DNA from 2 places in the Rhizobium sp. NZLR8 genome. Region 2 is predicted to be linked to the other one. Evidence: riboswitches for the same ligand, from Rfam matches in the RefSeq annotation. Region 2 holds a riboswitch; the other holds the start of a gene.

Region 1 (14,486 bases), on a different contig from region 2:
CTTCGAAGAGCATCGCGGCCCGATCAAGGGCAAGACCATCGCCTGGACCGGTGACGGCAACAATGTGCTGCATTCGCTGGTCGAAGGCGCCGCCCGCTTCGGCTACCGCATGAACATGGCCGTGCCCCTTGGTTCGGAGCCTAAGGATCACTATCTGAACTGGGCCCGCAATGAGGGCGCCGAAATCATGCTCTGCCATGATGCCGACCGTGCGGTCGAAGGCGTCGATTGCGTGGTGACCGATACCTGGGTCTCCATGAATCAGGAACATCGGGCCCGGGGTCACAATGTCTTTCAGCCTTACCAGGTCAACGCGGCCTTGATGGCGAAGGCCGGCAATGATGCATTGTTCATGCATTGCCTGCCCGCTCATCGCGGTGAGGAAGTGACGGACGACGTGATCGATGGTCCGCAATCCGTGGTCTTCGATGAAGCGGAAAACCGTCTTCATGCGCAGAAGTCGATTCTTGCTTGGTGCCTGGGCGCGATCTGAACCATAATCGGACGCCGCGTGCGAAAAACGCGTGGCCGCGCGAGCGAAGAGCACCCTGTCCTTTCGCTTGAAAACTAGGAGTGAATCCATGGCAGAAGCTGCAGCCGCCCTCGGCCAGTTCGATTTCGCCGGCGATGACCATGTCGTCCCCTTTCAGGTGGACGGGCTGGATGTGCGCGGCCGCGCCGTCCAGCTCGGCCCGATGCTCGACGCGATCCTCGAGCGCCATCATTATCCGGCCCCTGTCGCCCGGCTGCTCGCCGAAGTCGTCGTGCTGACGGTGCTGCTCGGCACCTCGCTGAAGTTTGACGGCAAGTTCACCGTGCAGACCAAGGGCGACGGCCCGGTCGATCTTCTCGTTGCCGATTTTTCGACGCCGGAAAATGTCCGTGCCTATGCCCGTTTCGACCAGGCGCTGCTCGACAAGGCCATTGAAGCTGGCGAAACCGAGCCGGAGCAATTGCTCGGCCACGGCGTGCTTGCCTTCACCATCGACCAGGGCAAGTTCGGCCAGCCCTACCAAGGTATTGTCGCGCTCGACGGCACCACGCTCGAGGACATTGCCGGCGTCTACTTCCGCCAGTCGGAGCAGATCCCGACGCGCGTGCGTCTGGCCGCGGCCGAACTCTTCGATCGCGACGATGAAGGCCAGCCACGCCATCGCTGGCGGGCAGGTGGCCTTGTCGCCCAGTTCCTGCCGGAAGCGCCGGAGCGCATGCGTCAACCGGATCTCCACGGCGGCGACGGCGACACCGGCAGCCGCCCGCATAGCGAGGACGATTCCTGGGCCGAAGCGCGTTCGCTGGTCGAGACCATCGATGCGGATGAACTCACCGATCCGCTGGTTGGCACCGAGCGGCTGCTGTTCCGCCTGTTCCACGAGCGCGGCGTGCGCGTCTACGAACCGCGCGCCGTCTTCGATCGCTGCAGCTGTTCGCGTGACAAGATCAAGGGCGTGCTGAAGGGCTTCTCTGCCGAGGAGATCGAGGCCAGCCAGGAAGATGGCGAGATCGCTGTCACCTGCGAATTCTGCTCGACCACCTATCGCTTCGAGCCGGTCGAACTTCAGCCGGCCGAATAGGCTCGGTTGGCCCCTGATATCTGCCCCTCACCCTAACCCTTGCCGGGGTCGAGCCACCGGTCTCGACCCCGGTCGGTGCCGGCAGGCGGATGAGGGGCCGGTGTCGGCAATCTATCAAGCGGGCAAAATGATTTCGGGCCGGCCTGTCAGTTGAGCACGCGCAACAACCCCGGTGAATCCAGCGAGAAGGCGGGAATGTCGACATTGAAGGTGTCGCCTTCGTCCGTTTCCATCTGGTAATGGCCGAACATCAGCCCGGAGGGGGTGTCGAGTGGGCAGCCGGAGGAATATTCGTAGGTGTCGCCGGGGCTGAGCCGCGGCTGTTCGCCGACGACGCCCGGACCGGTGACCTCGTCCACCTGTCCATTCTGGTCGGTGATATTCCAATAGCGATTGACCAGGCGAACGGCGATGCCGGAATTGTTGCTGATGACAATCCGATAGCCCCAGACATAGCGATCGTCGTCCGGATCGGATTGCTCCTCCAGATAGAATGGTTCGACGACGACTTCGATATCTTTTGTGAGGGCGCGATACATGCCTTGCACCTTAGTCAAGATATGTTACCCGTATCTTATAAGAGGCCCTGCCCGTCAAGAAACGGAACGTTGATCGTCACTAAAACGGTCGTGATCGAAGTGTTTCGATCGTTAAGCCTAATTGTCGGTGTCAATTCCACTTCCGAACGCCGGCGCGACCGAGCTTGTTCCCCCGGCCTCAACCTGCTGAGGTCCGGCGAGCCGAACGCCGGTGAGGTCTGGCGAGCCGAACCCCAAGCGAGGTCCGGCCGCCAATATCCCTGGATCAGGCCGAGACCTTGGCAAGCGCCTTGGCGAAATCCTCGATCAGGTCGTCGGTATCCTCGATGCCGGCCGAAAGGCGGACCGTACCCGGGGAAATGCCGAGTTCGGCGCGCGCCTCCTCCGACAGGTTCTTGTGGGTGGTGGTTGCCGGATGGGTGATCAGGCTCTTGCTGTCGCCGAGATTGTTGGAAATCTTGATGATATCGAGCGCGTTCTGCAGCGCGAAGGCGGCTTCCTTGCCGCCCTTCAGCTCGAAGGCGACGAGGGTCGAGCCGCCGGTCATCTGCTTGGCGATGATATCGGCCTGCGGATGGTCCTTGCGGCCGGGATAGATCACCTTGGCGACCTTGCTTTGCTCGGCCAGAAAATCGGCGATCTTCGCCGCATTCTCAGTCTGCTGCTTCACGCGCAGCGGCAGCGTCTCGATGCCCTTCAGCAGCGTCCAGGCGTTGAACGGCGACATGGCCGGGCCGGTGTGGCGGAAGTAGTCGTGCAGATTCTCGTCGATCCAGTCCTTGTCGGCCAGCACCACGCCGCCGAGGCAGCGGCCCTGGCCGTCAATATGTTTGGTGGCGGAATAGACGACGATATGGGCGCCGAGCTCCAACGGCTTCTGGAAAAGCGGCGTGGCGAAGACGTTGTCGACGATAACCTTGGCGCCGATCTGGTTGGCGAGCTTGGCAACACCTGAGATATCGACCACTTCGAGCGTCGGGTTGGTCGGGCTTTCCAGGAAGAACACCTTGGTGTTCGGCCGGATTGCCTTTTCCCAATTTGCAAGATCCCGGCCGTCGACCAGCGTGCACTCGATGCCGTATTTCGGCGCCAATGTCTCGACAACCCAGCGGCAGGAACCGAACAGCGCGCGCGCCGCGACGATATGGTCGCCTGATTTGACCTGGCAGAGCACCGCCGCGGTGACGGCCGCCATGCCGGAGGCGGTGGCGCGGGCGTCTTCCGCGCCTTCGAGCATGCACATCCGCTTTTCGAACATGTCGTTGGTCGGGCTGCCGTAGCGGGCGTAGATGTAGCCTTCCGTCTCGCCCTTGAAGCGGGCTTCGGCCGCCTCCGACGTGTCATAGACGAAACCCTGCGTGAGATAGATTGCTTCGGACGTCTCGCCATATTGCGAACGCAAGGTTCCGCCGTGGACGAGTTGGGTTGCCGGGCGCCAGGTCTTGCTCATGCCATCACCTTCACATAACAAAAAAACCGGTCGCAAAAGCAGACCGGTTTTCAACCCGGTCTTTTTAGCCACTTGTTTAACGTGGCTGCAAGCCGACCGGCCAAATCACCACGGGATAATTCTGCAATACTGCTGTTAGCTGCTTGCGTCAATTCCCCGAGTTTGGTTTTGTCGGCGGCAAATGATGGATGAGGCATGATGGCTCGTGAAACGGGAATTCTGGCGGACGGCGCGATATCAGCGCTGTTTGAAACGGGTCGTCTGATCTCCGAACGGGAGCTGGACCGCGACCAGATCCAGCCGGCAAGCCTCGATTTGCGCCTGGGCGCCAAGGCTATTCGCGTGCGCGCCAGCTTCATGCCCGGCCCCTCGCATCTGGTGGCCGACAAGCTCGACCGGCTGAGCCTGCATGTGGTCGACCTTTCCGAAGGCGCGGTGCTCGAAACCGGCTGCGTCTACATCGTGCCGCTGATGGAGAGCTTAGCGCTGCCGGCCGACATGTCGGCCTCGGCCAATCCGAAGAGCTCGACCGGCCGGCTCGATATCTTCACCCGCGTCATCACCGACTATGCCCAGGAGTTCGACAAGATCCCGGCCGGTTATTCCGGACCGCTCTATCTGGAAATCAGCCCGCGCACCTTCCCGATCGTCGTACGCCGCGGCTCGCGCCTGTCGCAGATCCGCTTCCGCGTCGGCCATGCTTTGCTCAGCGAGCCGGAGCTGTTGAAGCTGCATGAAAGCGAGACGCTGGTCGCCAGCAAGCAGCCGAATGTGTCCGGCAGCGGCATCGCTCTGTCGATCGACCTCGCCGGAGACGAAGACGGCCTGATCGGCTATCGCGGCAAACACCACACCGCCGTCGTCGATGTCGACAAGAAAGCCCAGCACGACATCTACGATTTCTGGGAACCGCTCTATAGCCGCGGCCGCAACGAACTGATCCTCGATCCCGACGAGTTCTATATCCTCGTCTCGCGCGAGGCCGTGCATGTGCCGCCGGATTATGCCGCCGAAATGACCCCGTTCGACCCCTTGGTCGGCGAATTCCGCGTCCATTATGCCGGCTTCTTCGATCCGGGCTTCGGCCATGCGCCGGCCGGCGGCCGCGGCAGCCGCGCCGTGCTCGAAGTGCGCAGCCACGAAGTGCCCTTCATCCTCGAAGACGGCCAGATCGTTGGCCGCCTGGTCTACGAACACATGCAGGAAAAGCCGACCAGCCTCTACGGCTCCGGCCTCGGCTCCAACTACCAGGCCCAAGGCCTCAAACTCTCGAAGCACTTCCGCATCTGAGACTTCCCGGCTGCCGCGACTTGACAGCGGCCCCCATCTGTTGGAAATCTCAGCTATCGCGGGTGTAGCTCAATGGTAGAGCAGCAGCTTCCCAAGCTGAATACGAGGGTTCGATTCCCTTCACCCGCTCCAGCTTCCCGCACGCGAAGCCGACCAACACCTAATCCCCAAAGAACCGGATAGGCTTATATCGGCGGTGCGCGATGATCAGGCTCCGGTCGGGCTGGATGATGTAGGTTTCCTCCACCTGCTGGCCGTACTGGTCGATGAAATCATGCGGAAAGGCCGAGCCGATGGGTGATTTGGTGAGCTTGGTGCGCGGCTGGCCGTTATAGGTGATGCTGCCCGGGATCGGCTCCATGCCGGGGCCGCTATAGCTAGCGGTGCTGCAACCGGTGAGAATGAGGGTGCCGATGAGGCCGATGAGTGCGGGTTTCATGTCGATCCCTTCCGATGCCGGCGACGACGCGATCTTACTCTCTATTGGCGCCGGCGCATCACGCAAACGGCATGGCCGGTTTCAATCCTTCGAGAAGCACCGCTTGGAATGGCGTGATCGTGTCAGCGCTTCCATTGCCGAAACCGGCGCCGTCTGCTAGATCGGCAGTGTCGAAAAAGGCAGGATCGGTTGAGGTAAGCCCGATCCCTTCCGCTGGAGCGTCAAGAGCGCTCTGACGAAGCTCTGCTCCGTGGCCCATGGCACGAGAACCCGCGACGTGATCCGCACCAGATGCGGGATCCCGGCGGCGTGCGGAGACGGCAAAAGGCAGTCCCGGGATTTTTTGAACGGAGACTGTCATGCGCCTGAACCATCTCGATTTTCACGTACCCGATATCACTGCGACGGCGGATTTTTTCATCCGCCATTTCGGCCTGACGCTTAAGGATATGCGCGGCCAGAACGGCTTGGCGATCCTTGCGGACGATGCCGGTCTCGAAATCGTCCTCAGTCACGCCATTGCCAAATTCGGCACCGCCGACCAGGTTGAACTGCAGCGCCAGACCTATCATATCGGCTTCATCCTGCCCGAAAGGGCGGATGTCGATAGGGTGCATGCCGGGCTTTTTGCCGCCGGCGCGGCGCTCTCCGGCCCGCCGGCCGCCATGCGCGGTGGCTGGCTGTTTTATTGCACGGCGCCGGGGAATATCCTCGTCGAGGTCGGCTCGCGGCCGGCCCGATAGACGCGGCGAAGGGACATGCCGCGGCTTCGCAATTCCCTCTTCTCCCCAGCGGGGGTCCGAAGGACGGGCGAGACCCGTGGCTCGCCCAGGCTGGTGCCCGTAGGGCGGATGAGGGGGCCGGCGAAGCCGGTCTTTCCAGCGACGTCCACGCAGGCTTCGATGGTGGGATAGATTATGAGGGGAGGGGTTTCCGTGTGTGACCCCCTCATCCGCCTGCCGGCGCCTTCTCCCCGAGGGGAGAAGAGATTTTGCGGCAGCCTCTCTGTTTCTCGCTGACGTCTCGCAGGGTACGTTCAGAACGGGGGCTGAGGAGGGTCAAGAAAGTGGCTCGAACCAAGCAGCTAGGGTGAGGCGCGGCCGGACCGCCGCGCCTCGTGCCGACAATTTGCTGCTCAGAACTCCGTCCAGTCGCCATCCTGGCTTTTCGGTGTGCTGTTGCCGGCGTTAAAGGCGTTGGCGATTTTTTGGCCGAGGGCGCGGGCCGGCGAGGCGGCCGGGCGGGCTGTGCCTTCCCGTGCGACGCGGATCGGGGCTGCCCGGACGGCCGGGCGCGGGGCGGCGCGTGGCGCTGCGGCGGCAATAGGCGCACTGGCGGCAAAGCCGCCGGTGCCTGTCAGCCTGAACTGGCCGAGCAGGTTGTTCAGCGCTGTCGCTTCCGTGGCGAGGCTGTGGCTGGCGGCCGTCGACTGCTCGACCATCGCCGCATTCTGCTGCGTGCCCTGATCCATGGTGTTGACGGCGGTGTTGATCTCCTGCAGCCCGATCGACTGTTCGCGCGAGGCTTCGGCGATGGCGTGGACGTGCTGGTTGATTTCCTGCACCTCCTGGACGATCGAATCGAGCGCCTTGCCGGTTTCGCCGACCAGCGAAACGCCGGTCTGCACATGCGTGCCGGAGTTGGTGATCAAGCCCTTGATTTCCTTTGCCGCCTTGGCGGAACGTTGGGCGAGTTCGCGCACCTCCTGGGCGACGACGGCAAAACCCTTGCCGGCGTCGCCGGCACGCGCAGCTTCGACGCCGGCGTTCAAGGCCAGAAGGTTAGTCTGGAAGGCGATGTCGTCGATGACGCCGATGATGTTGGAGATTTCGCCCGAGGATTTTTCGATCTGCTGCATGGCGGAGACCGCCTTGCGGACGATGTCGCCGGATTTTTCGGCCCCGAGGCGGGTGCGGGCGACGAGCTGGCTCGCCTCCTCGGCACGCTTGGCGGCGTCGCGCACCGTCGTGGTGATCTCCTCCAGCGCCGCCGCCGTCTCTTCGACGGAGGCCGACTGTTGTTCCGTCCGCCTGGAAAGCTCGTCTGCGGAAGACCGGATCTCGTTGGCGCCGGCGCCGATCGCCCGGGCGTTGGCGCCGACCGTATGCAGAGTTTCGTTGAGCTTCTCGACCGAGTTGTTGAAATCCTCGCGCAGCGCATCGAGATGCGCGACGAAGGGCTGGTCGATATGCGAGGCGAGATCGCCGGCGGCAAGACGGCGCAGGCCGTCGCCGAGCGCGGTAACTGCGCCTTCGAGTTCGGATGCTTCACGGGTTTTCTGCGCGTCGCGTTCACGCCGCTCGCCGTCACTGAGGTTACGGTCAGCTTCGGCCCGCGCCTCGATCCGCCCGCGCTCGATCGCATTGTCGCGGAAGATCGACACGGCCTTTGCCATCTGGCCGACTTCGTCGCCGCGGTCGAGCCCGCTGACCTCGCTTGTGGTATCGCCTTCGGCAAGCCGAGTCATGCGCAGGCGCAACTGCGTCATCGGGCCGGCAATGCCCATCTGGGCGACGACGACGCTGAAGCCGACGGCGAGCAGCACGGCAATGCCGATCAGAACGAGACAGAAGACGATCCGCCCGTTGACCGAGGCCGAAAGCGCGTCGCCGCCGTCCTTGAGCATCGCCATCATCGCATCATTGTTGGCGATCATCTTCGGGGTCAGCGCATTGAGCTTGGCATTGATCAGGGCAACATTCGCCAGCGCCCCGGCGCTGTCCTTGGCTTTGCTCTGTTCGATGATCTTGTTCGCCAGCGTTTCGATCTCATCGATGCCGGCCTGGATGTCATCGATCGCCGCTTTGCGGCTGGGAACCAGCGCCAGCGCATCTTTCATCCGGTCACGGGCCTGCGGCAGCTTGCTCGGTGTGGCGAGCGCTGTGGCGAATGCCGGCGTATCGGGCTTCATCTCGGCCAGCAGGGTTACCTGCAGCACCGAGGCCACCACCGAGGCGCTGGCGCGCGCGCTCTGCATCGAGGCCAGCGCTTCATGATCGATGAAGGCGCTGAAGGCGGCATCCGCACGGCGGAACTCGGCAATGACATAGATCAGCCCGGCCATCGTGATCAGCCCCAAGAGCGCCACGACCGATATGATTTTCGTGCGGATTTTCAGATGCTTCAACATGGAAATGTCACCCGGTTGACCGGGCGTCGCACGCCCGGTGCTTTGAAATCAATTGTTGCAAACGGAGCGCCGCGTAAGTGCCGCGGCTCAGGGATTATGGCGGGGTTGACGCATGCATCATGCAATCGGCCGGCGGGTCCGTGTCGTCGCCACAAATAGAGGCGATATTCTTTAATTCCGCGCTAACGGCGGGGCGGCATACCCACGATTTTTAGCGCCCGAATTATCGTCTTCAATGCGTTGCCATGGCTGCCCGATCTGCGCTGATGGCTGCCCCTCACCCTAACCCTCTCCCCGTAAACGGGGCGAGGGGACATCCCACGCGAGGCGTCGGCGAGGTCGCGGCATATCCCCTTCGCCCCGCAAACGGGGGTCCGAAGGACGGGCCGAGACCCGTGGCTCGACCCCGGTCGGTGCCGGCAGGCGGATGAGGGGCGGATGCGGCACGATCCGTCGCATGCATATTCCCCGTCCCGCATGACTCTGCTACATCTCGCCGACACCGCACGCTTCGCGCTTAACCCGAGACCAAGATCACGATGATGCAATCCAAGTTGGCATCCCTGGCTGTGAAGGGTTTTCTCGTATTCGGGCTGTTTCTGCGCGTGCTGTTTTCGGGTTTTGCCGCATCCGCTCAGCAGGCTGCACCCTCGCTGCCGCTGCTTTTCGATGCCCGCGAACGTCTGGCGAGGCCCGATCTCTCCTCGCTGGTCCGCTTGCGTTTCCTGACCTCGGTCGATTTCCCGCCGTTCAATTTTACCGATCAGAACGGCAAGCTTTCCGGTTTCAACGTCGATCTCGCCCGCGAGATCTGCAGCGAGCTGGAGATTTCAGACAAGTGCCAGATCCAGGCGATCCCTTTCGCCGATCTGAAGGATGCGCTCGCCGCCTCGCAGGGCGATGCCGTCATCGCCGGTCTTGCCGTGACGCCTGAATTGCGCCGGCAATTCGTCTTCTCCCGGCCCTATCTGATGCTGCCGGCGCGCTTCGTGCGCAATCTCGCCGTACCGCTCGACGGCAAAACGGCGGCCGCGCTTTCGGCTCACCCGGTCGGTGTGGTCAAGGGCACGGTGCACGAGGCGATGCTGGCCGCCTTCTTTCCCGCGATCAAGGCGCAGACCTTCGACACCAAGGACGCCCTGCTTGCTGCGCTTAGGGAGCGCAAGGTCGATGCCGCCTTCGCCGATGCGCTGCAGCTTTCCTTCTGGGTCTCCTCGCCGGCCTCGGCCAAATGCTGCGCACTGTTCGACGGCCCCTATCTCTCCGAGCATTTCCTCGGCGAGGGCATGACGATCATGCTGCGGCAGAAGGACAGCGTGCTGACGTCAGCCATCGACCACGCGCTCGCCACGCTGTCGCGCAACGGCCGTCTGCAGGAAATCTATCTGCGCTATTTTCCCTACGGGCTCTACTGACATGCATAAAAACAAAGACTTAAGGATCAGCTCTTGCGGAAACGGGCTATCGCACTGCGCTCGATCGCCGCGCAGGTCAGCTTGTCGAGGCCGAGCCGGTCGCGCAGCAGGCTGAGCAACCGCAGTTCTTCCGCCTTGACCGAAAGATCGGCGGAAGCCACCTCGACGGCCAGCGCATAGGCGGTGTCGTAGAGCTTGACGGGCAGGGTGTCGCGCACGGTTTCGAGAACGACGTCGAGGCCCTCAGGTCCGGAAAGCAGCGAGGCGCAGTCGCGCGCCACCGAAATCAGCTTGTCGTCATCGAAATCCCGGAAAACCGGCAGAAATCCGATCAGTTGGCCGATCCTTTCCAGCTCCCTGTCGTTCATCGTGCTGTCGACGGCAGAGGCCATCACCATCACGTAGATCAGCGCATCATGGGCGGAAAGCGGCTTGTTCATCTCTGATTCCTTTTTCGATCAGCGGAGATTAGGAATTGGCAGCCGCCATTACAAGGGATCGGTCCCCGTCATGACCGCCAGTTATCTCCGGCGCGGATCGTCGCCGTAAAGCCCTTTTCCAGCCTGCCTGGCTTTCTCGGCGGCCGATGCAAGCGGCGAACCCGCCGCGACTTCAGCCCAGCCGTTTTCGGCAAGCCATGCGCCGAGATCCTGCGTGCCGAGCCGGCATGCGGTCGTCGCCATTTCCTTCCATTCGGCCGGATCGATATCGCAGGCGATGCTGCGATTGCGCAAAAGTTGGCGCAGCGCCGTCTTCGCCATCATGCCGCAGGGCCATTGCCGGCCCGCCGGCCCGCATATCCTGTCGGCCGGCGTCGGCACGACGCCGGCGAGCTGAAGCCTGCGCTCGCCGAAGGACAGCATGCCGGCATTTTCGACCGCCGGCCGCGTCAGCTCCATCGGCTTTTTCGCGGAAGGATTTGCGGCTTGCCCGGCGGCGGTCTCAGCTGGTGGTGCGATATCGGCGGGTTTGGGCGCCGTGCCGTCGGCTGGCCGAGGGGAGGGAGGAGCCGGCGGTTGCGCCGAACGGGCGATCACTTCGGCCCGGTCGTCCGACATCGCAGCCGGTTCGCCGGCTTGCGCGGCGGGATCCACCGAAGTCGCCGTCTCCTCTGCCGACACGCTCTCTTCCCCGGCCGTGCCGCCGCGCAGCCTTGTTTCGCCCGCCATCAGCAGGCCGGCCACCACCGCCATTCCCGTAAGACCTGTGAACAAGGCGGCAAGGCGCATGGAATATCTTCCTATTGACTGGCCCAGATGATGCGGGCGATCCAATCGACGTCGGAAAGCTCGAGTGTTCGGTTGGCATGTTCGGGATTGAGCGACATCAGCTCGATCGATCGCGGGCTCTGGCGCAGCAGCACCTTGGCCATCACCTCGCCCGCGCATGTGCGCACCACGACGCGGTCGTTGCGGCGCACCTGCGCACCCGGCGCGACGATCAGCACGTCGCCGTCGCGGTAGAGCGGCATCATGCTTTCGCCCTGCACCTCCAGCGCATAGACGCCGGATTTCTGTGTCGGGGCCGCCGGAAATTCCACCACATCCCAGCCATGGCCGGCCGGAAAACCGCCATCGTCGAAAAAGCCGCCGGCGCCGGCCTGGGCGAAGCCGAGCAGCGGAATCGAGCTTCCCTGCGGCGGAAAGGCGTCGTCAGGCTCTCCGGCAAGCTCTCCGGCCAACTGCTTGGAAAGACCGGCATCCGGCCGCAGGAAGACAAGGAACTGTTCCATGCTCGCCCCGGTCGCACCGAGCACCTTGGCGATCGATTCCGTCGAGGGCCAGCGCAGCCGCCCATCGGCGGAAAGCCGTTTCGACTTGTTGAAGGAGGTGGGGTCGAGCCCGGCGCGGCGCGCAAGACCGGATGGCGTCAGGTCATGCCGTTCGGCAAGCCTGTCGATCGCTCCCCAGATCTGGTCGTGTGACAGCATATGCGCCCGATTCCGTGCGGCTCGTGCCTGCCGCGCTTAAACCAGGCCGAATATTAACCGACCGTGCCGCCTGAGTAAAGGTAAATGAGGAATAAAATCCTGTTATTGAAAGTGCTTAGGCGACCATCGCCATATTGATCTTGCCGAGCTGGATGACCGCTTGGGTGCGGCTGTCGACATCGAGTTTCAGCAGGATCGCCGAGACATGCGCCTTGATCGTCGCCTCGGAGACGCCGAGTTCATAGGCGATCTGCTTGTTCAGCAGCCCTTCGGCCAGCATGGTCAGCACCCGGCTCTGCTGCGGCGTCAGCGTATGCAGGCGGTGGATCAGGTCGGCGACATCGGGATCCTGCTCCTGGCCGTCGCGATAGTTTTCCGGCGTGGCGATATCGCCGGCAAGCACCGTCTGGATGCTGCGGCGAATGCCCTCGATGCCGGAGGATTTGGAGATGAAGCCGGAAGCGCCAAGTTCCAGCGCCCGGCGGATCGTCGTCGCATCGTCGCTTGCCGAGACGATGATGATCGGCAGGCTGGCGAATTCGGAGCGCAGCGCCATCAGGCCGGAAAAGCCGCTGACCCCGGGCATGGCGAGGTCGAGCAGCATTAGGTCGGCGTCCGCATGGGCGCCTGCGGCCGTGCGCGCAGCGGCGAAATCGCCGGCCTCGACGATCGCCTGCCGGCCTTCCATGCCGATCACCGCCTGACGCAGCGCATCCCGGAAAAGCGGATGATCGTCCGCAATGATGATGGTCTGTTCGTGCATCGAAAACTCCCTCCCAAGAGCCCGATCATTGCCGGCGCGCGAACGCCATCCCGCCGCGTTCATGCCGGCTTTCTCATGGGATTATATCAGATCAGGTCTTCTGCGGAAGGGGATTGGCGTTTTCATCAGCCTGGAACTCCTTCACCATCCCCATGAAACTCTTCATCATCTTCTCCATGATGCTGATCGAGCGGTCGACTTCGGCATCGCTCGGCAGCGCGCGCTGGATGGAGCCGCCTTGCTCCAGCTTCGTCACCCGCTCGGAAAGCCGGTCGAGTTCGTCCTCATAGGCCGCCCGTTCGTCGGCCGCCATCCGGCAGACGAGGGCGCCGTCCTTGTCCTGGCAGATCGACATTGCCCCGGTCTGCCGGTCGAGCCGCACGAAATGGTCGCCGCTCTTTTCCAGCTGGAACCGGCTTGCATCGGGTTCGGCCGCCGCGGCGCCAAGCGGCAGGAGAAGAACGCTAAGCGTGAGAACCAAAATCTTCATCGTCTCATCCTCCGGAATTTGTTTCTGCCGGTCCCGTTTTTGAGTGCTGGGGCGTGGACATCGCCGCCTCTTTCCGGCAAAGCGCTGGTGATCGAGGACCAGCAATCGCGAGGCCATGATGAGCGTGACACCGACCCTTTACAAGATCGTGACGGAAACGCTCTGGCAGCAAGCCAGACAAACCGGCATTTTTCATGGCGCCGGCATCGATCTGAAGGATGGCTTCATCCATTTCTCGACCGCCGATCAGGTGAAGCAGACCGCGGCGCTGCATTTTGCCGGCCACTCCGGGCTGCTGCTGATTGCCGTCGATGGAAGGGGTTTTGGCGACAAGCTGGTGTTCGAACCCTCGCGCGGCGGCGATCTCTTCCCGCATCTCTTTGCCGACCTGCCGCTGGCCGCCGTGCTCTCAGAAGTACCGCTGCCGCTCGACGAGACCGGCGCCCATGTCTTCCCGGAGCTGCAGCCATGATCGATCCTTTCAAGCGTGTCGCCCGCAAGGGTCTCTTCCTGTTCGATCCGGAAACGGCGCACGGCATGTCGATCGCCGCGCTGAAATCCGGCCTGGTGCCCGCTTGCCAGCTCACCCCCGATCCACGCCTGCGCCAGACGGTTGCCGGCCTCGTCTTCGACAATCCGCTCGGCATGGCCGCCGGCTACGACAAGAATGCCGAGGTGCCGGAGGCGCTCTTGAAGCTTGGTTTCGGCTTTACCGAAATCGGCACGGTGACGCCGAAGCCGCAATCCGGCAATCCGCGGCCGCGCATCTTCCGCCTGGTCGAGGATGAAGCCGTCATCAACCGCCTCGGCTTCAACAATGAAGGCCATGAGGCAGCTTTCGGGCGCCTTGCCGCGCTGAGCGGCAAGGGCATGGTCGGCGTCAATATCGGCGCCAACAAGGACAGCGACGACCGCATCGCCGATTACGTCGCCGGCATTCGCCGCTTCCATTCCGTCGCGCGTTATTTCACCGCCAACATCTCTTCGCCGAACACGCCGGGCCTGCGCGACTTGCAGGGCCGTGAAAGCCTCGCCGCACTGCTGTCTGCCGTGCTTGCGGCGCGCGACGAGGCAGCAGTGACATCCGGCCGCAAGGTCCCGGTCTTTCTGAAGATCGCTCCTGATCTGACCGAGGAAGGCATGGACGATATCGCGGCGGAAGCGCTCGCGCATGCGCTGGATGGTCTGATCGTCTCCAACACCACGCTGTCGCGCGACGGTCTCAAGGATCAGCGCCAGGCGAAAGAGACAGGCGGCCTCTCCGGCGTGCCGCTGTTCGAAAAATCGACGGCCGTGCTCGCCAGGATGCGCAAGCGCGTCGGCCAGGCTTTGCCGATCATCGGCGTCGGTGGTGTCTCCTCGGCCGAAACCGCGCTGGAAAAGATCAGGGCGGGCGCCGATCTCGTCCAGCTCTATTCCTGCATGGTCTATGAAGGGCCTGGTCTGGCCGGCGATATCGTCCGCGG
Region 2 (14,486 bases):
ATCTCGTTCTTCTCGTGCGCCTCGCCGGCGAGCGGCGAGGGCCCTACGAGGAGGCACGACTGCTTTACGAAGACCTGTCGCCGCCGCCCGATGAGGCAAAACGTCTCACGCCCTACGAGCAGGCGATCCGGGCGACCGGCACCGGCCGTCCGACCAAAAAGGAAAGACGGGCAATCGACAGGCTGATGTCGGACGAGGATTAGAAAACTCTGTCTGCGGCGGCGGCTTCTGCAGGTCGTTTATCCTTGAAATCCGGCGTTAAAGCCGATACGTCACTGACAACCTGCCGGAAGCGTGCTTGCCTCCCAAGCCTGCCCACGATTTTCCTCCGGCACGGGGATAGGCGCGACGTTCCAGGTTGCCCGGCCCCATTCGCATGGAATCCTGGAGTTCTTCATGACCTATGTCGTGACCGACAATTGCATCAAGTGCAAATACACCGATTGCGTGGAAGTCTGCCCTGTCGACTGCTTCTACGAGGGCGAGAATTTCCTCGTCATCCATCCTGACGAATGCATCGATTGCGGCGTCTGCGAGCCTGAATGTCCCGCCGAGGCAATCAAGCCCGACACCGAGCCGGGCCTCGACAAATGGCTGAAGATCAATACCGAATATGCCACCATCTGGCCGAACATCACGGTCAAGAAGGACCCATTGCCCGAGGCCAAGGACATGGATGGCGAGACCGGAAAGTTCGAGAAATATTTCTCCGAGAAACCCGGTTCCGGCGATTGAGACGGCGGCCATATTCGGTCGCCGGATTCGGGCGGCCGCGGGGCGAAACGTTTTAAAAGCTGCGGGAGGCATATGGGTGACATGTGTTGCCCGCATGACTCAAGCGAAGCAAATTATTGATTTCCTCATATTTTTATGATAGGTTTTGGCTACTGTTCCATTTGTGGCATGACGCATGCCCAAAACCATCACGAAAGCAAAACCAATCCGCACGCGGTTTCCGTGACATATCAACGCTTTGAGCGCCGGGTCCCAAGATCGTGCGCAAGAAGTTCTTTGCTTTTGCCCGATGGGACCAGAGTGAAGTCACCCGACGGATACTACCGTCTCACCCGGGCCTGACTGACCCGGCTCCGGCCGCCGCCGGGAGCGTAACAGGGAGTTTTTGAATAGAATGACGACTCAGCAGAAAAAGCCTTCCATCGCACGCCATGGCTTCAAGACCGGTGAATCGATCGTCTACCCCGCTCACGGCGTCGGTACCATCACCGCTATCGAAGAGCAAGAAGTTGCCGGCATGAAGCTCGAACTTTTCGTTATCGATTTCGAAAAGGACAAGATGCGGCTGAAGGTTCCGGTCGCCAAGGCGATGAGCATCGGCATGCGCAAGCTTTCGGAAACGGATTTCGTCGAGCGTGCATTGAAGGTCGTGCAGGGTAAAGCGCGCGTCAAGCGCACCATGTGGTCGCGCCGTGCCCAGGAATATGATGCCAAGATCAATTCCGGCGACCTGATTTCCATCGCTGAAGTCGTGCGCGATCTCTATCGTGCCGAAAACCAGCCCGAACAGTCCTATTCCGAGCGTCAGCTTTATGAGGCTGCGCTCGACCGCATGGCGCGCGAAATCGCCGCCGTCAACAAGATGTCGGAAACTGAAGCCGTCCGCCTGGTCGAGACCAATCTCAACAAGGGTCCGAAACGCGGCAAGGCGATAGAAGAAGACGACTCACAGGACGAAGCCGCATAAGGCGACCCTGTTTTTCCCCTATCAAAAAACCCGGCTTGCGCCGGGTTTTTTTTGGAACTTTTTTTCGACTGCCGCGTTTAACACACGTAATTGCGGACTGCTCGCAGGGCAATGGGCCTCGACGGGCGAACTGTCATTCCGTCAATGTTCGATGAGGAGCGGATCATGCCTTTTCAATATTGCCCATCCGGCAACGTGAAGAAACAGGTCCGGCCCGGCCGTCTTAACGGTACATGATGAGAAATAGGGCCTCCCCCTGAAAAGTCCAGGGGCGAGGCCTTCATGTATTCAGAACCCCATTCAGTCCGGACAGCGATGTTCCGCAAGGTGCGTTTTATTGTTCATTTAGGGCGAGAGGCCTGTTTCAGGAGATCGAAATGAAGAACATGTCTGCAGATCGGCGCATGATCAAAATCGCGATGGCCGCCCCCTATCTCGCCCGTCAGGAAGAGCACGATCTCGCCATTCGTTGGAAGGATCACGATGATCGCGGCGCGCGCAACCAGATCGCCATGGCCCATATGCGCCTCGTCATATCCATGGCGGGTAAGTTCCGCAATTTCGGCCTGCCGATGAGCGATCTCGTGCAGGAGGGCTATGTCGGCCTTCTGGAGGCTGCCGCTCGCTTCGAGCCGGAACGCGACGTACGTTTTTCCACTTATGCGAGCTGGTGGATCAGGGCTTCGATCCAGGATTATATCCTGCGCAACTGGTCGATCGTGCGCGGCGGCACGAGTTCGGCACAGAAGGCGCTTTTCTTCAATCTGCGTCGTCTGCGCGCCAAGCTCGCCAAGGGTGACACGCAGCTGACTCTGCAATCCATTCACCAGGAAATCGCCGCGGCGCTCGGCGTCAGCCTCTCCGATGTGCAGACCATGGACGCCAGGCTTTCCGGCAATGATGCCTCGCTGCAGGCGCCTTCGGTCTCCGGCGATGCCGAGAGTGCGGAGAAGATGGACTTCCTCGTCAGCGATGATCCCCTACCGGACGAGCAGGTTTCCAACATGATCGACGGAGAGCGGCGCCGCGTCTGGCTCGCCTCGGCGCTGACACATCTCAACGAACGCGAAATGAAGATCATCAGCGCCCGGCGTCTGGCGGAAGACGGTGCCACGCTCGAAGAACTCGGCGCCGATCTCGGCATTTCCAAGGAACGTGTGCGGCAGATCGAAAGCCGGGCGATGGAGAAGCTCCGCAGCGCGCTTGTCAGCGCCGATCCGCATATGGCGGCTTACGCCTGAACCGAAACTATTCCCTGCAGCAGCACAGACTGGCCCGGCGCAAGCCGGGCTATTTTTTTACTCGGCGATGATCTTGACGCGATCGCCTGGTGAAACGGCTGCACCCGTGGGCAGGGCGTTGATGAGTTTGAAGAGATCGAGCTTGCGGTCGGTACCCATCATGCGGGCGGCGAGCGTCGAGATGTTTTCACCCAGACGGACGGTGACGACGCGGATGCGCAGCGGCTTGAGCGAGGCTGCCTCTGCCGGCGTCATGCGTCGGAAACTCGCACGCAGGACATTGGCCGTTGGCTCAAGGGCGTCGCTGCCTTTCGGCACGGCGGTGAGGAAGCGGAAGATCTGCGAATTGTTGCGGATCACGGTGACATCGAAATCCCAGCGGTCGGCGCTTGCCCGCGCTGTGGCTGCTTCCATTCCGTTGATGGTGACCGGCTGGATGGTCGACGGGTCGAGGCCGGTCACCCAGCCGCTGGAGATATAGTTGGTGAGGCTCTGGTTCTGATTGTCGGCGACGCCGTCGAAGCGGACGGCGATGTCGTTCGGGCCGGTGGCCATTACGGCTTCGACCTTGTTGTCGATGTGGAAGTCCGGCGGCACGTCGAAGCGGATGCCGAGGCCGCCGTGCAGGAAGGTCTGGCCGCGCACGTAGCCTTCCTCAGGGCTGTCGCCATAGAGCAGGCCGTCGATGCCGTCGAGATAATAGTCGCGGCCCTTGTCCCCGACCGAACCCTCCTGGCCGAAGGCCCGGGCATGGGTGCGGGCAAGCTCGATGCGCTGCGCCGAATTCGGATGGCTCGACAGGAAGTCTAGGCTCTGGTCGGCTTCGGGATCGACCGACATGAAGCGACTGTAAGCCGCCATGGAATCGAGGAAACGCGCAGCGGAATAGGGGTCGTAGCCGGCTTCGCCAAGCATGCGCACGCCGATGACATCGGCCTGCAGTTCCTGCTGGCGTGAGAAGGCGGCGAGCCGCAGCTTGCCGCGGGCCAGCGCCTGCTTGCCGGCGATATCGCTGGAGAGAACCTCGGCGACGACGCGGCTGGCGATGACCTCAGCCTCCTCGCGCTTCTGCCGCTCGATGCCGTGGTTCGCCGTCACGTGGCCCATCTCGTGCGATAGCACGGCGGCAACTTCCGAAGCGTCGTTGGCAAGGGCAAGCAGGCCGCGGGTGACGTAGAGATAACCGCCGGGCAGCGCAAACGCGTTGATCGCCGGCGAATTCAGGATGGTAATGCGGTAGGATTGGCTCGGATTTTCCGACACCGCCGTCAGCGCGCCGGCGATGCGGGCGACGAGGCGCTCGGTCTTGGCGTCCTTGTATTCGCCGCCGTAGCTTGCGACGATGCGTGGATGCTCACGGGCGCCCATCGCCGCGCGCGGATCGTTCTTCTGCACCTCGTCGACGATCTGCGGATTGGAAGAAGGCGAGACGCTCGGCTGGTAGGATTGGTCGATCAGCGTTTGACAGCCATTCAGCGCCATTGCGACGGCCGAAAGCAGCATCAGGCGACGCGCGAAACGCCGCGGCGCGGAGATGGCATCACTGGAAAGCGCGGGCGATTTCCACGTCGTCAAGCTGTCCAGTCTGGTTCTCCGCATCATGTCGCTGTCTTGCCGGTTTGCCGCAGATTGGCACCGACCGTGGCAAGGGGAATTCAACAGGTGCGCACCCCTGATCTCGCGCTGCACAATCGGCCGATACAAGTCCTTGCTGTAGCTGATTTATGCATCGGTTGCATAGCGAGACTCTGTTTAAATGTGGCGCCGTTGCATTTTAGCCAGCCTCGATCGTGAGGCCTTCCCTTCGCTCGGATGAAATTATGGCGAAAGTTCCGTCACAACGCGGAGATTCGTCGGTGGCGAAGAAAAAGAACGGGCCGATTGAAGTAACCGAGCTGATAGCGACAGCGATGCGAGAAAATTGCAACCACCGATAATATCATCGCGGAAGGAACTCCTCCCGATGAGGTATTCTGCGGGGTCGATCCGGTTACTCCGCCGCATTCGCCGTCGTCGGTTGCGGCATCTTCGCTTCACCGGCGCGGGGCAGCTGCACAGGTTTCAGCATGATGGCCGCCACAAGGCCGATCAGGGCAATAGCACAGGAGGTCATGAAGAGCGGCGAGAACGCGGCGGCATAGACATCGGCGACAGCCTGGCGGCTTGCTTCGGGAAGGGCGGCCATCATCTTCGGCGTCAGCTGCTCGATATCGATAACACCGGGAATGGAGACGCCGACCTTGTCGAGCTGAGAGGCGATGATGGCGCCATAGATGGAAATGGCGATCGATGCACCTCCCATGCGCGACAGCGTCACCGAACCGGTGGCGGCGCCGACATCGCGGGCCGGCGCTGCATTCTGTACGCCGATGATGGGAACCTGCTGGGCAAGGCCGATGCCGATGCCATGCAGCATCATGATCGCCCCGATGAAGGCGATCGGCGTTCCCGCGTGGATCTGCGACATCAGCGCAAAGGCGATGGCGCTGCAGGTCAGGCTTGCGATGGCAAAGGGCTTGTAACGCCCCGTTTTTGAGATGATGCGGCCTGCGGACAGCGATCCGCAGACGAGGCCGCCCGTCAGAAGAATGAAGAGCGCGCCGGCGGCAGAGGGCGAAAGGCCGGTGGTGGTCTGCAGGAAGAGGGCGAGATAGTTGACCATGCCGATGGCGATGGCGCCGCCCATGATCGACATCACCAGGAGCAGGCTGAATGTCGAATTGCGAAAGAGCTGTAGGGGAACGATCGGTTCCGGCGCGCGGCGTTCGACGAGCACCCAGGCGACGGCGCAAACGATACCGAAGGCGATGATGACGATGCTCTGTGGCGAGACCAATGCGCCGAAGAGTTCGCTGCTGTCGGTGGCAAGCACGATGCTGGTCGTCGTCAGGGCGAGAAGCAGCGCACCGGCATAATCGATCTTGGGCCGGCGATGCGGTTTGCGATAGGGCAGCATCACGGCAAGGCCGGCAAGTGCGATTAAGCCGATCGGCACGTTGACGAGGAAAATCGAGCGCCAGCCGAAAAGGTCGCTCATCGTGCCGCCAAGCACCGGTCCGATCGCACCTGACGCCATCAACACGAGGCTGGAATAGCTTTGGTAGCGGGCCCGCTCGCGCGGCTCGAACAGATCGGCATTGACGGAGAAGATCGACACCATGATGCCGCCGCCGCCAAGGCCCTGTAGCACGCGGGCGGCGATCAGCGTGTTCATGGAGACCGCAAGGCCGCAGACCGCCGAGCCGACAGTGAAGATCATGATCGCCGTCATCATCACGTATTTGCGCCCGAAGAGATCGCCAAGCTTGCCATAAACCGGCATGACGGCGCTCAGCGACAGCAGATAGGCCGAGCCGATCCAGCCGAAGCGCTCCAGATGGCCGAACTCGCCGACGATCGTTGGCAGCGCCGTGGAAACGATCTGATTATCTAGTGTCGCCATGAACATGGCCGTCATCAGGAAGAAGAAGAGGATGAGCCGGCGACGAGGATCCGTCACGAGCGGCGCAGGCGCGAGTTGCATATCCATGGAGCATCATTCCGGGTTGGGTAGATTTTTATGTGCTAACAGCATGTATTTGTCAATGGCACATTAATGACATCGGCATATTCAAATTCCGCCGCGGCTCTGTTATGGTCCCGGCATGAACGAAGTGCTGACCAAGACCATTTCCACCGAGCCAGAGCCGGTTGAGGAAAACGTGCCTCGCATCGGCCGGAGCATGGGGCGCATGCGGTTGATGACCGGGCGGCGATTGATCGGCCGGCTGGCGATCCAGAGTGCTGCACCGGGCCTTGAACTTTCGCATCTCGACGTGCTCGATGCGGTGCGGAGGGCAAAGCCTGCCGGCGAGGTCACCGTCGGCATGATCGCGGAGATGCTGCGCATCGATCCGTCACGGGCTAGCCGGGTGGTGGCCGACATGGTCGGGCGGAACGTGCTGCGCCGCGAAGCTTCGCAGGCCGATGCGCGACGGATTGTCGTTGTCATGACCGAGGTCGGCCAGAATCTGCTGGCCGAGATCGTCGCGCAGAAACTCGCGATCATCTCCGAGATCGTCTCCGACTGGCCTGAGCAGGATGTCGCTCGTTTCGCAATGCTTTTCGAGCGTTTCATCGGCGGTTACGAGGCGGTCTTCCGGTCGCGCGACAAGGATACGCCGGGCTAGAGCATGATGCCGAAAAGTGTGTGCGGTTTTCGGGCGACATCCTGTTCTAGTGGCGCTCGAAGGGAAATGGCGCCGATCCGCCGGCGCCCCTTCCCCTCGACCCCCGGTTTGCGCTAAGGGCAATGCCCATGAGCCCATCCACCTTCACCATTCTCCTCGGCGGCGAACTCAGCCTGACGGAGCGCCTGCGCCAAGCCATCGGCGGCAGCCGTTCCATCGCGGCCGATGGCGGCATGCGGCATGCGGTGGCACTCGGTATCGAGCCGGAGCTCTGGGTCGGCGATTTCGATTCGACGCCTGATGATCTCGAGGGTGCCTTTCCCGATGTGCCGAAACAGCCCTATCCCGCGGCAAAGGCGGCGACGGATGGCGAAATCGCCGTGTCGGAAGCGATCGCGCGGGGTGCGCGGCGGCTGATTCTGGCCGGTGCTCTTGGCGGCGAACGCTCGGACCACGCGCTTCAGCATCTGCTGTCGGCCGTCAGTCTGGCGGAGGAGGGTTTCGACGTGCTGCTGACCTCGGGCAAGGAAGAGGCAGTGCCGCTGCTTGCCGGGACGGTCGAGCTGGATCTTCCCAAGGGGAGCCTGTTTTCCGTGCTCGGGTTCAGCGAGCTGACCGGGCTTTCCATCGAGAATGCGCGTTATCCGCTGGCCGATTTCCATCTGCCTTTCGGCTCGTCGCGCACCATTTCCAATGTTGCGGAAAGCAAGATTCGCTTTTCGCTCCGCAGCGGCCGGGCGATCGTGCTCGCCAGGCCCTATGATCTTTCCGGAGTCTGATTTTTGGCCCCTCCCATTCTGAAACTCGACGATATCTTCCTGAGCTTCGGCGGCGCACCGCTGCTGGCTGGTGCTAGCCTGCAGATCGAGCCCGGGGACAAAATCTGCTTGGTCGGGCGCAACGGCTCGGGAAAATCGACGCTGCTGAAGATCGCCGCCGGCCTGGTCGAGGCGCAGTCTGGCGAAGTCTTCCGTCATCCTTCCTCGACGGTGCGCTATCTCGAACAGGCGCCGGATTTTGCCGGCTTCAACACCGTCCATGCCTATGCCGAAGCCGGTCTCGGGCCGGGCGACGACCCTTATCGCGTCACCTATCTGCTGTCGCATCTCGGGCTGACCGGCGAGGAACATCCGAGCATGCTGTCCGGCGGCGAATCGCGTCGGGCCGCCCTTGCCCGCGTGTTGGCGCCGGAGCCCGATATTCTCCTGCTCGACGAGCCGACCAACCATCTCGACCTGCCGACCATCGAATGGCTGGAAGGCGAGTTGCAGAAGACGCGCAGCGCCCTGGTGCTGATCTCGCACGACCGACGTTTTCTCGAAAAGGTCTCGACGGCAACCGTCTGGCTCGACCGCGGCACCTCGCGCCGGCTCGACAGGGGATTTTCGCATTTCGAGGCCTGGCGCGACCAGGTGCTGGAGGCCGAGGAGCTGGAGCAGCATAAACTCGGCAAGGCGATCGAGCGCGAGGAGCACTGGCTGCGTTATGGAGTCACGGCGCGGCGCAAGCGCAACATGCGCCGCCTCGGCGAGTTGCAGACGATGCGCTCGAATTATCGCGGCCATAAGGGGCCGCAGGGCTCGGTGCAGGCGACGGCTTCGGACGCGCAGGAATCCGGCAAGCTGGTGATCGAAGCTCACAAGATCACCAAAAGCTTCGGCGACCGGGCAATCGTCACGCCCTTCTCGATCCGCGTGCACCGCGGCGATTGCATCGGTCTGGTTGGGCCGAATGGTGCCGGCAAGACGACGCTCTTGAAGATGTTGACCGGTCAGCTTTCCCCGGATAGCGGCACGATCAAGCTCGGCACCAATCTGGAGATCGCCACACTCGACCAGAAACGCGAGGATCTCGATCCCGAGGATACGCTCGCCAACTACCTGACGGATGGGCGCGGCGAAAACCTGCTCGTCAACGGCGAACAGCGTCATGTCACCGGCTACATGAAGGAGTTCCTGTTCCAGCCGGAACAGGCGCGGACGCCGATCAGAAGCCTTTCCGGCGGCGAGCGCGCCCGGCTGATGCTGGCGCGGATTCTCTCGCGCCCTACGAACCTGTTGATCCTCGACGAACCGACCAACGATCTCGATATCGAGACGCTCGACCTGCTGCAGGAAATCGTCGCTGGCTTTCCCGGCACCGTCATTCTCGTCAGCCATGACCGCGATTTCCTCGACCGCACCGTGACCTCGACGATCGCACCTGCCATGGCGGACGCACCTGACGGCCGCTGGATCGAATATGCCGGCGGCTATTCGGACATGCTTGCGCAGCGCAAGGGCGCGATCGAGGAGCGCAAGCGGGCCGAGAAGGCGGCGGAGAGGCCGAAGACCCAGGAGGCAGCGTCTTCTGCTGGAAGTTCGAGGGGCAAGCTTTCCTTCAAGCAGAAATTCGCGCTGGAAAATCTGCCGAAGGACATGGCGAAAGCCGAAGCCGAGATCGCCAAGCGCGAACAGGTGATGGCCGATCCCAATCTTTTCACGCGCGATCCCGTAGCTTTCAACCGGCTTGCCGTCGAGATGGAAAAACTACGCGCCGGCCTGATGAAAATGGAGGAGGAGTGGCTGGAGCTCGAAATGCTGCGCGAAGAGCTGGAAGGCTGAGGCTTCGCAAACTCGCAGTCTCACCTTTCCTTGATTGGCCAGTGTATCGACGCGCGGCATAGAGTGTCGCCCGGCAGCTGGGGATAGCGCCGATAGCAATGGCGACAAGGAAAAGTCATATGTCTCGCAAGGCCTATTCCAAGATTTTCACAGCACTTGCCGGCGGCGGTCTTGTCGCGATTGCGCTCTCGCAGGCCGCACAGGCGCGGGATGGCAACCGCGTTCGCGTTCGTGGCACCATCGAAAGCCTCAGTGGCGATAGTCTCGTCGTCAAGACGCGCGAAGGCAGCGATGCGATAATTACGCTGAAAGCCGGCTGGAAAGTCGGCGGCATCAAAAAAGCCTCGGTCGAGGATATCAAGCCCGGCGATTTCGTCGGGGTCGCCTCGCTTCCGAAAGGCGCCGGCCCTGACGGGGCGATCGAGGTATTAATCTTTCCGGCGTCGATGAAGGGGACCGGCGAGGGCAACCGTCCCTGGGATGCTCAGCCGAACAGCCAGATGACCAATGCGACCGTCAGCAATGCCGTCAAATCCGTCGACGGCCACACGATCACGCTGACCTATCAAAGCAAGGAAAAAACCATCACGATTGCCGACGGCACGCCGATCGTGACCTTGGCGCCGGCGACCAAGGACGATCTGAAGGCCGGCGCCAGCGTCATCGTCACCGGCGAGAAGGCGGCAGACGGCAGCATCTCGGCCAGCCAGGTGGCCGTCGGCCTGAATGGCATCACGCCGCCGATGTGACCAGCGTGAAATTCAAAGTGATATAGTGTCTATCGGACGCACGGCGCTCTACAGCGCCGGCGCGGGCATGGCGGCAGCGCCTGTACTGGCGCTGGTGCCGGTCTGAGCGACTTGCTGTTGCTGCTGCGGTTCCTCAGATCTTGCCGGCAGCGCCTGCAGATGCAGTACGCGCGGCTTGAGCGCCTCGAGATAGGCCTCGGAGCGGCCGATGTAAATCATGCCGCTTTCCGGCATGGAGGTCAGCAGTTTGGCCATCATCTCCTGCCATTCCGGCTCCATGCCTTCCAGCACTTCGTCGAAGATGATCCAGCGCGGGCGCACAAGAAGCAGACGGGCAAAGCCGATCGCCTTCTGTTCATCGCTGTCGAGCAGCTTGTCCCAACGGGCGCGGGTATCGAGCCTTGCGATCAGCGAATGCAGGCCGGCTCTGTCGAGGGCCGTCTCGACAGCGGCTCGCTCGTAGGCATCAGGACTTGCGGGAAAGGCCAGCGCCTCGCGCAGCGTGCCGCCGGGAACATAAGCGATCTGCGGGACGAACAGCATGTCGTCGATCGGCGGCAGGCCCATCGTGCCGCTGCCGCACGGCCAGAGGCCGGCCATCGCCTGGAAGAGTAGCTTGCGGTTGACGCTGTGATCGCCGTTGATCATGATTTTTTCGCCGGCCTTGATCACGACATCGGTTTCACGCAGGCGGAAACCGCCGCATTCGTCGATCTCTTCACCGATCTTGGCAACGATCACCACATCCTTCAACGTCAGCGTGTCGGGCGCAGTGTTTTCATAGGCGATGCCGTCCTTCTGGGCGAATTCCTCCTCCATGTCGAGCAGCGCCTGGCGGAAATCGGTGACGCGCATCAGTGTCGCGCGCCATTCGGCGATCGGGCCAAAGTTGGCGACATACCAGCGCAGCGCCGTGTTGACCTGATTGAAGGCGCCGACCGACATCATCAGCTGGCCGAGGGTGAGGCCGCCGGAGAAATAGGCGGGGGCGGCGACGATGATCGGGATGACGATCACCAGCCAGCCGTAGCCGGCCGAAACCCAGGTGAGGTTGGTATTGGCCATGGCGAGCCGCTTGACGACCCTCAGTACCGAGCTGATGTCGGTGTTGATGCGCCGGCGCTCATTCTCCTCGCCGCGGGCGACGGTGATCGCCGGCATGTTCTCGTTGGCGTGCATCAACGTGAAGCGAAGCTCGGCCTCCTTCGAGAAGCGGTCGGCATTCAGCTTGACCAGTTTGCGGCCGACGACCTGGCTCAGCACCGAGGCGGAGGCGGCGTAGAAAATCGCCGCCCAGACCATGTAGCCGGGAATGGAGAAGCTGTGGCCGCTGATGTGGAAGATGAAGCCGCTGGAAAGCTCCCAGAGCACGCCGATGAAGCTCACCAGAAGAATGGTCGACTGCAGCAGGCCGAGAACGAGCCCTGTCGTGCTTTCGGCGAGGTTGCGGGAATCCTCATGCAGGCGCTGGTCCGGATTGACGCCGATCAGACCGCTCGAAGCAAGCCGCAGTGCCCGCTTGCGCTTCAGCCACTGATCGACGAGGTCGCGCGACAGGCCCTCGCGCATATAGAGCGCGGTCATCTGATTCAGCCATGCCTGCAGCACGTTGAGCAGCAGCAGCGTGCCGGCGATCATCGCGAAGATTTCGAGCTGGTGGAAGAATTCACCGAGATCGCGGCGCTCCAGCGAGTCGTAGAAGGGAGCATTCCACTGATTGAGGATGACCTGGCCGTAGGACGTCAACAGGATGACGAGGATCAGCACGGTCGCCAGAAACAGCACCTTGCCACGCACTTGCGAATTCCAGAATGCGGAGAACATAACCCCGAGGCGATTCGTCAGGCTGAGATCATACCCCACCCTGTCGTGCCTTCGGATGCCCGGCCTCCCCTCGATCTTATCTGCCATTACGCTTTTCCAACATCGCCCATGCTTACCATTATTAACATGGTGGCGTTACCGGTCTATCAACAGATTCTATCAGTCATTAAACTGTGATGATGCTTGCATGCATCGCTCCTGCGTGCATTCGGCAGTTGATTCGCGGTCCGACTGGGGCTAATTAAAGCTCCGTGGTGATTTGGCCGGCCGGCTTGCAGCCACGTTAAAAAAGTCGCTAAAGGGCCGCGTGCGGACCGGTAGCGATTTTTTTCGCCGCCGGTTTTTTGTTTTTTTGATCGAGTGACCGCAATGCCCATCAAGATCCCCGATACGCTGCCCGCCTTCGAAACCCTGGTTCAAGAGGGTGTGCGGGTGATGACCGAGACGTTGGCGATCCGTCAGGATATCCGACCGCTGCAGATCGGGCTGCTCAACCTTATGCCGAACAAGATCAAGACCGAACTACAGATGGCCCGACTCGTCGGCGCCTCGCCACTGCAGGTCGAGCTGTCGCTGATCCGCATCGGCGGCCACAAGGCGAAGAACACGTCCGAAGATCATCTGCTCGCCTTCTACCAGACCTGGGAGGAAGTGAAGCACCGCAAGTTCGACGGTTTCATCATCACCGGGGCGCCGATCGAGCTTTTGCCCTATGAAGACGTCACCTATTGGCCGGAAATGCAGCAGATTCTCGACTGGACGGAAACGAACGTGCATTCGACGATGAACGTCTGCTGGGGCGCGATGGCGGCGATCTATCATTTCCACGGTGTTCCGAAATACGAGTTGAAAGAAAAGGCCTTCGGCATCTACCGCCACCGGAACCTGAAGCCATCCTCCATCTATCTCAACGGCTTTTCCGACAATTTCGAGGTGCCAGTGTCGCGTTGGACCGAGGTGCGCCGCGCCGATATCGAGCCATCCGAAAGCCTGGAGATCCTGATGGAATCAGGCGAGATGGGTGTCTGCCTCGTGCACGAAAGGAGGGGGCGGCGGCTCTACATGTTCAATCATGTCGAATATGATTCCACATCGCTTTCCGACGAGTATTTCCGCGACGTCAACGCCGGCGTGCCGATCAAGATGCCGCACAACTACTTCCCGCATAATGATCCGGCGCTGACGCCGCAGAACCGCTGGCGCAGCCATGCGCATCTCCTGTTCGGCAACTGGATCAACGAGATCTACCAGACGACCCCCTTTGATGTGGAGGAGATCGGCACGGACCTCTGAAGCGTCGGACTGCGCCTCGGCCGATGCCGGGGCGTTTCTTCTGATCCGACCGGTTGCGGTTTGGAGCAAATGCGGGCAGGTTCCGCTCCTGAAACCGAAAGCGTTGTGGGTCTTTGTGACGCACAACGCTGAAAAACTTTGAATGAGAATGGACGGTCGATCATGTCGGATAAGTTGGAGCGGGAAGTTTTCGGGCAGACGAAGGCAGGCGAGACCGTCTATCGCGTCGAGATCAAGGGCGGCGGGCTGACGGCCAAGATCATCACCTGGGGCGCGGTCATCCAGGATCTGCGTCTTAACGGACATGAGGCCCCACTGCAGCTCGGTTTCGACGATTTTGACAGCTACCCGCTCCATTCGGCCTATTTTGGCGCGACGCCGGGCCGCTGCGCCAACCGTGTCGGTGGCGGCGCCTTCACGCTCGACGGCAAGGACTGCCAGCTCGAGCTGAACGAAAATGGCGTCACCCATCTGCATGGCGGCAGCGACAATATCGCCAAACGCAACTGGACGGTCGTCGAGCATGAGGTCGACCGGGTGGTGCTGAAGATTGTCGATCCCGATGGCCGCGCCGGCTATCCCGGCAATTGCACCATCCAGGCAACCTTCTGGGTGCACGGCAACGGCGAACTGTCGGTGATCTATGAATCGACCAGCGACCAGCCGACGCTCGCCAATGTCTGCCAGCACGCCTATTTCAATCTCGACGGCCGTGAAGATGCGCTTGGCCACGACATCATGATCGCTGCCGACCACTATCTGCCGACCGACGAGAAACAGGTGCCGACCGGCGAGATCCGTTCCGTCGAGGGCACGGAATTCGATTTCCGCGAGATGGCGCCGATGAAGCGTTTCGTCGGCAGCGAACAGGCCTTGTACGACCATAATTTTTGCCTGTCCGGCGA

What was found. Region 2 has a riboswitch for S-adenosylmethionine ahead of metA (homoserine O-succinyltransferase). Riboswitches for the same ligand answer to the same signal wherever they lie in the genome.
Region 1: it holds a riboswitch for S-adenosylmethionine, as region 2 does, so the genes downstream of both, HJB89_RS19740 (O-succinylhomoserine sulfhydrylase) here and metA (homoserine O-succinyltransferase) in region 2, are expected to answer to the same signal.

Annotation. Positions count from the first base shown of each region.
Region 1 covers NZ_JABDVY010000009.1:21,761-36,246, forward strand. The annotation lists gene argF (ornithine carbamoyltransferase) at 1-493, shown strand, start outside; gene HJB89_RS19730 (Hsp33 family molecular chaperone) at 582-1,574, shown strand; gene apaG (Co2+/Mg2+ efflux protein ApaG) at 1,721-2,113, opposite strand; gene HJB89_RS19740 (O-succinylhomoserine sulfhydrylase) at 2,379-3,563, opposite strand; SAM riboswitch at 3,607-3,685, opposite strand; gene HJB89_RS19745 (2'-deoxycytidine 5'-triphosphate deaminase) at 3,759-4,853, shown strand; tRNA gene HJB89_RS19750 (tRNA-Gly) at 4,912-4,985, shown strand; gene HJB89_RS19755 (hypothetical protein) at 5,014-5,292, opposite strand; gene HJB89_RS19760 (hypothetical protein) at 5,351-5,653, opposite strand; gene HJB89_RS19765 (VOC family protein) at 5,652-6,035, shown strand; gene HJB89_RS19770 (methyl-accepting chemotaxis protein) at 6,428-8,422, opposite strand; gene HJB89_RS19775 (transporter substrate-binding domain-containing protein) at 8,962-9,837, shown strand; gene HJB89_RS19780 (tellurite resistance TerB family protein) at 9,864-10,277, opposite strand; gene HJB89_RS19785 (thermonuclease family protein) at 10,359-11,066, opposite strand; gene HJB89_RS19790 (helix-turn-helix transcriptional regulator) at 11,078-11,767, opposite strand; gene HJB89_RS19795 (response regulator transcription factor) at 11,883-12,530, opposite strand; gene HJB89_RS19800 (hypothetical protein) at 12,622-13,020, opposite strand; gene HJB89_RS19805 (DUF952 domain-containing protein) at 13,139-13,492, shown strand; gene HJB89_RS19810 (quinone-dependent dihydroorotate dehydrogenase) at 13,489-14,486, shown strand, end outside.
Region 2 covers NZ_JABDVY010000005.1:193,755-208,240, forward strand. The annotation lists gene HJB89_RS13940 (RNA-binding S4 domain-containing protein) at 1-203, shown strand, start outside; gene fdxA (ferredoxin FdxA) at 397-735, shown strand; gene HJB89_RS13950 (CarD family transcriptional regulator) at 1,130-1,702, shown strand; gene HJB89_RS13955 (RNA polymerase factor sigma-32) at 2,080-2,943, shown strand; gene HJB89_RS13960 (M48 family metalloprotease) at 3,001-4,545, opposite strand; gene HJB89_RS13965 (MDR family MFS transporter) at 4,934-6,472, opposite strand; gene HJB89_RS13970 (MarR family winged helix-turn-helix transcriptional regulator) at 6,588-7,112, shown strand; gene HJB89_RS13975 (thiamine diphosphokinase) at 7,235-7,891, shown strand; gene HJB89_RS13980 (ABC-F family ATP-binding cassette domain-containing protein) at 7,895-9,715, shown strand; gene HJB89_RS13985 (hypothetical protein) at 9,835-10,464, shown strand; gene HJB89_RS13990 (ABC transporter ATP-binding protein/permease) at 10,513-12,375, opposite strand; SAM riboswitch at 12,530-12,607, shown strand; gene metA (homoserine O-succinyltransferase) at 12,658-13,581, shown strand; gene HJB89_RS14000 (aldose epimerase family protein) at 13,744-14,486, shown strand, end outside.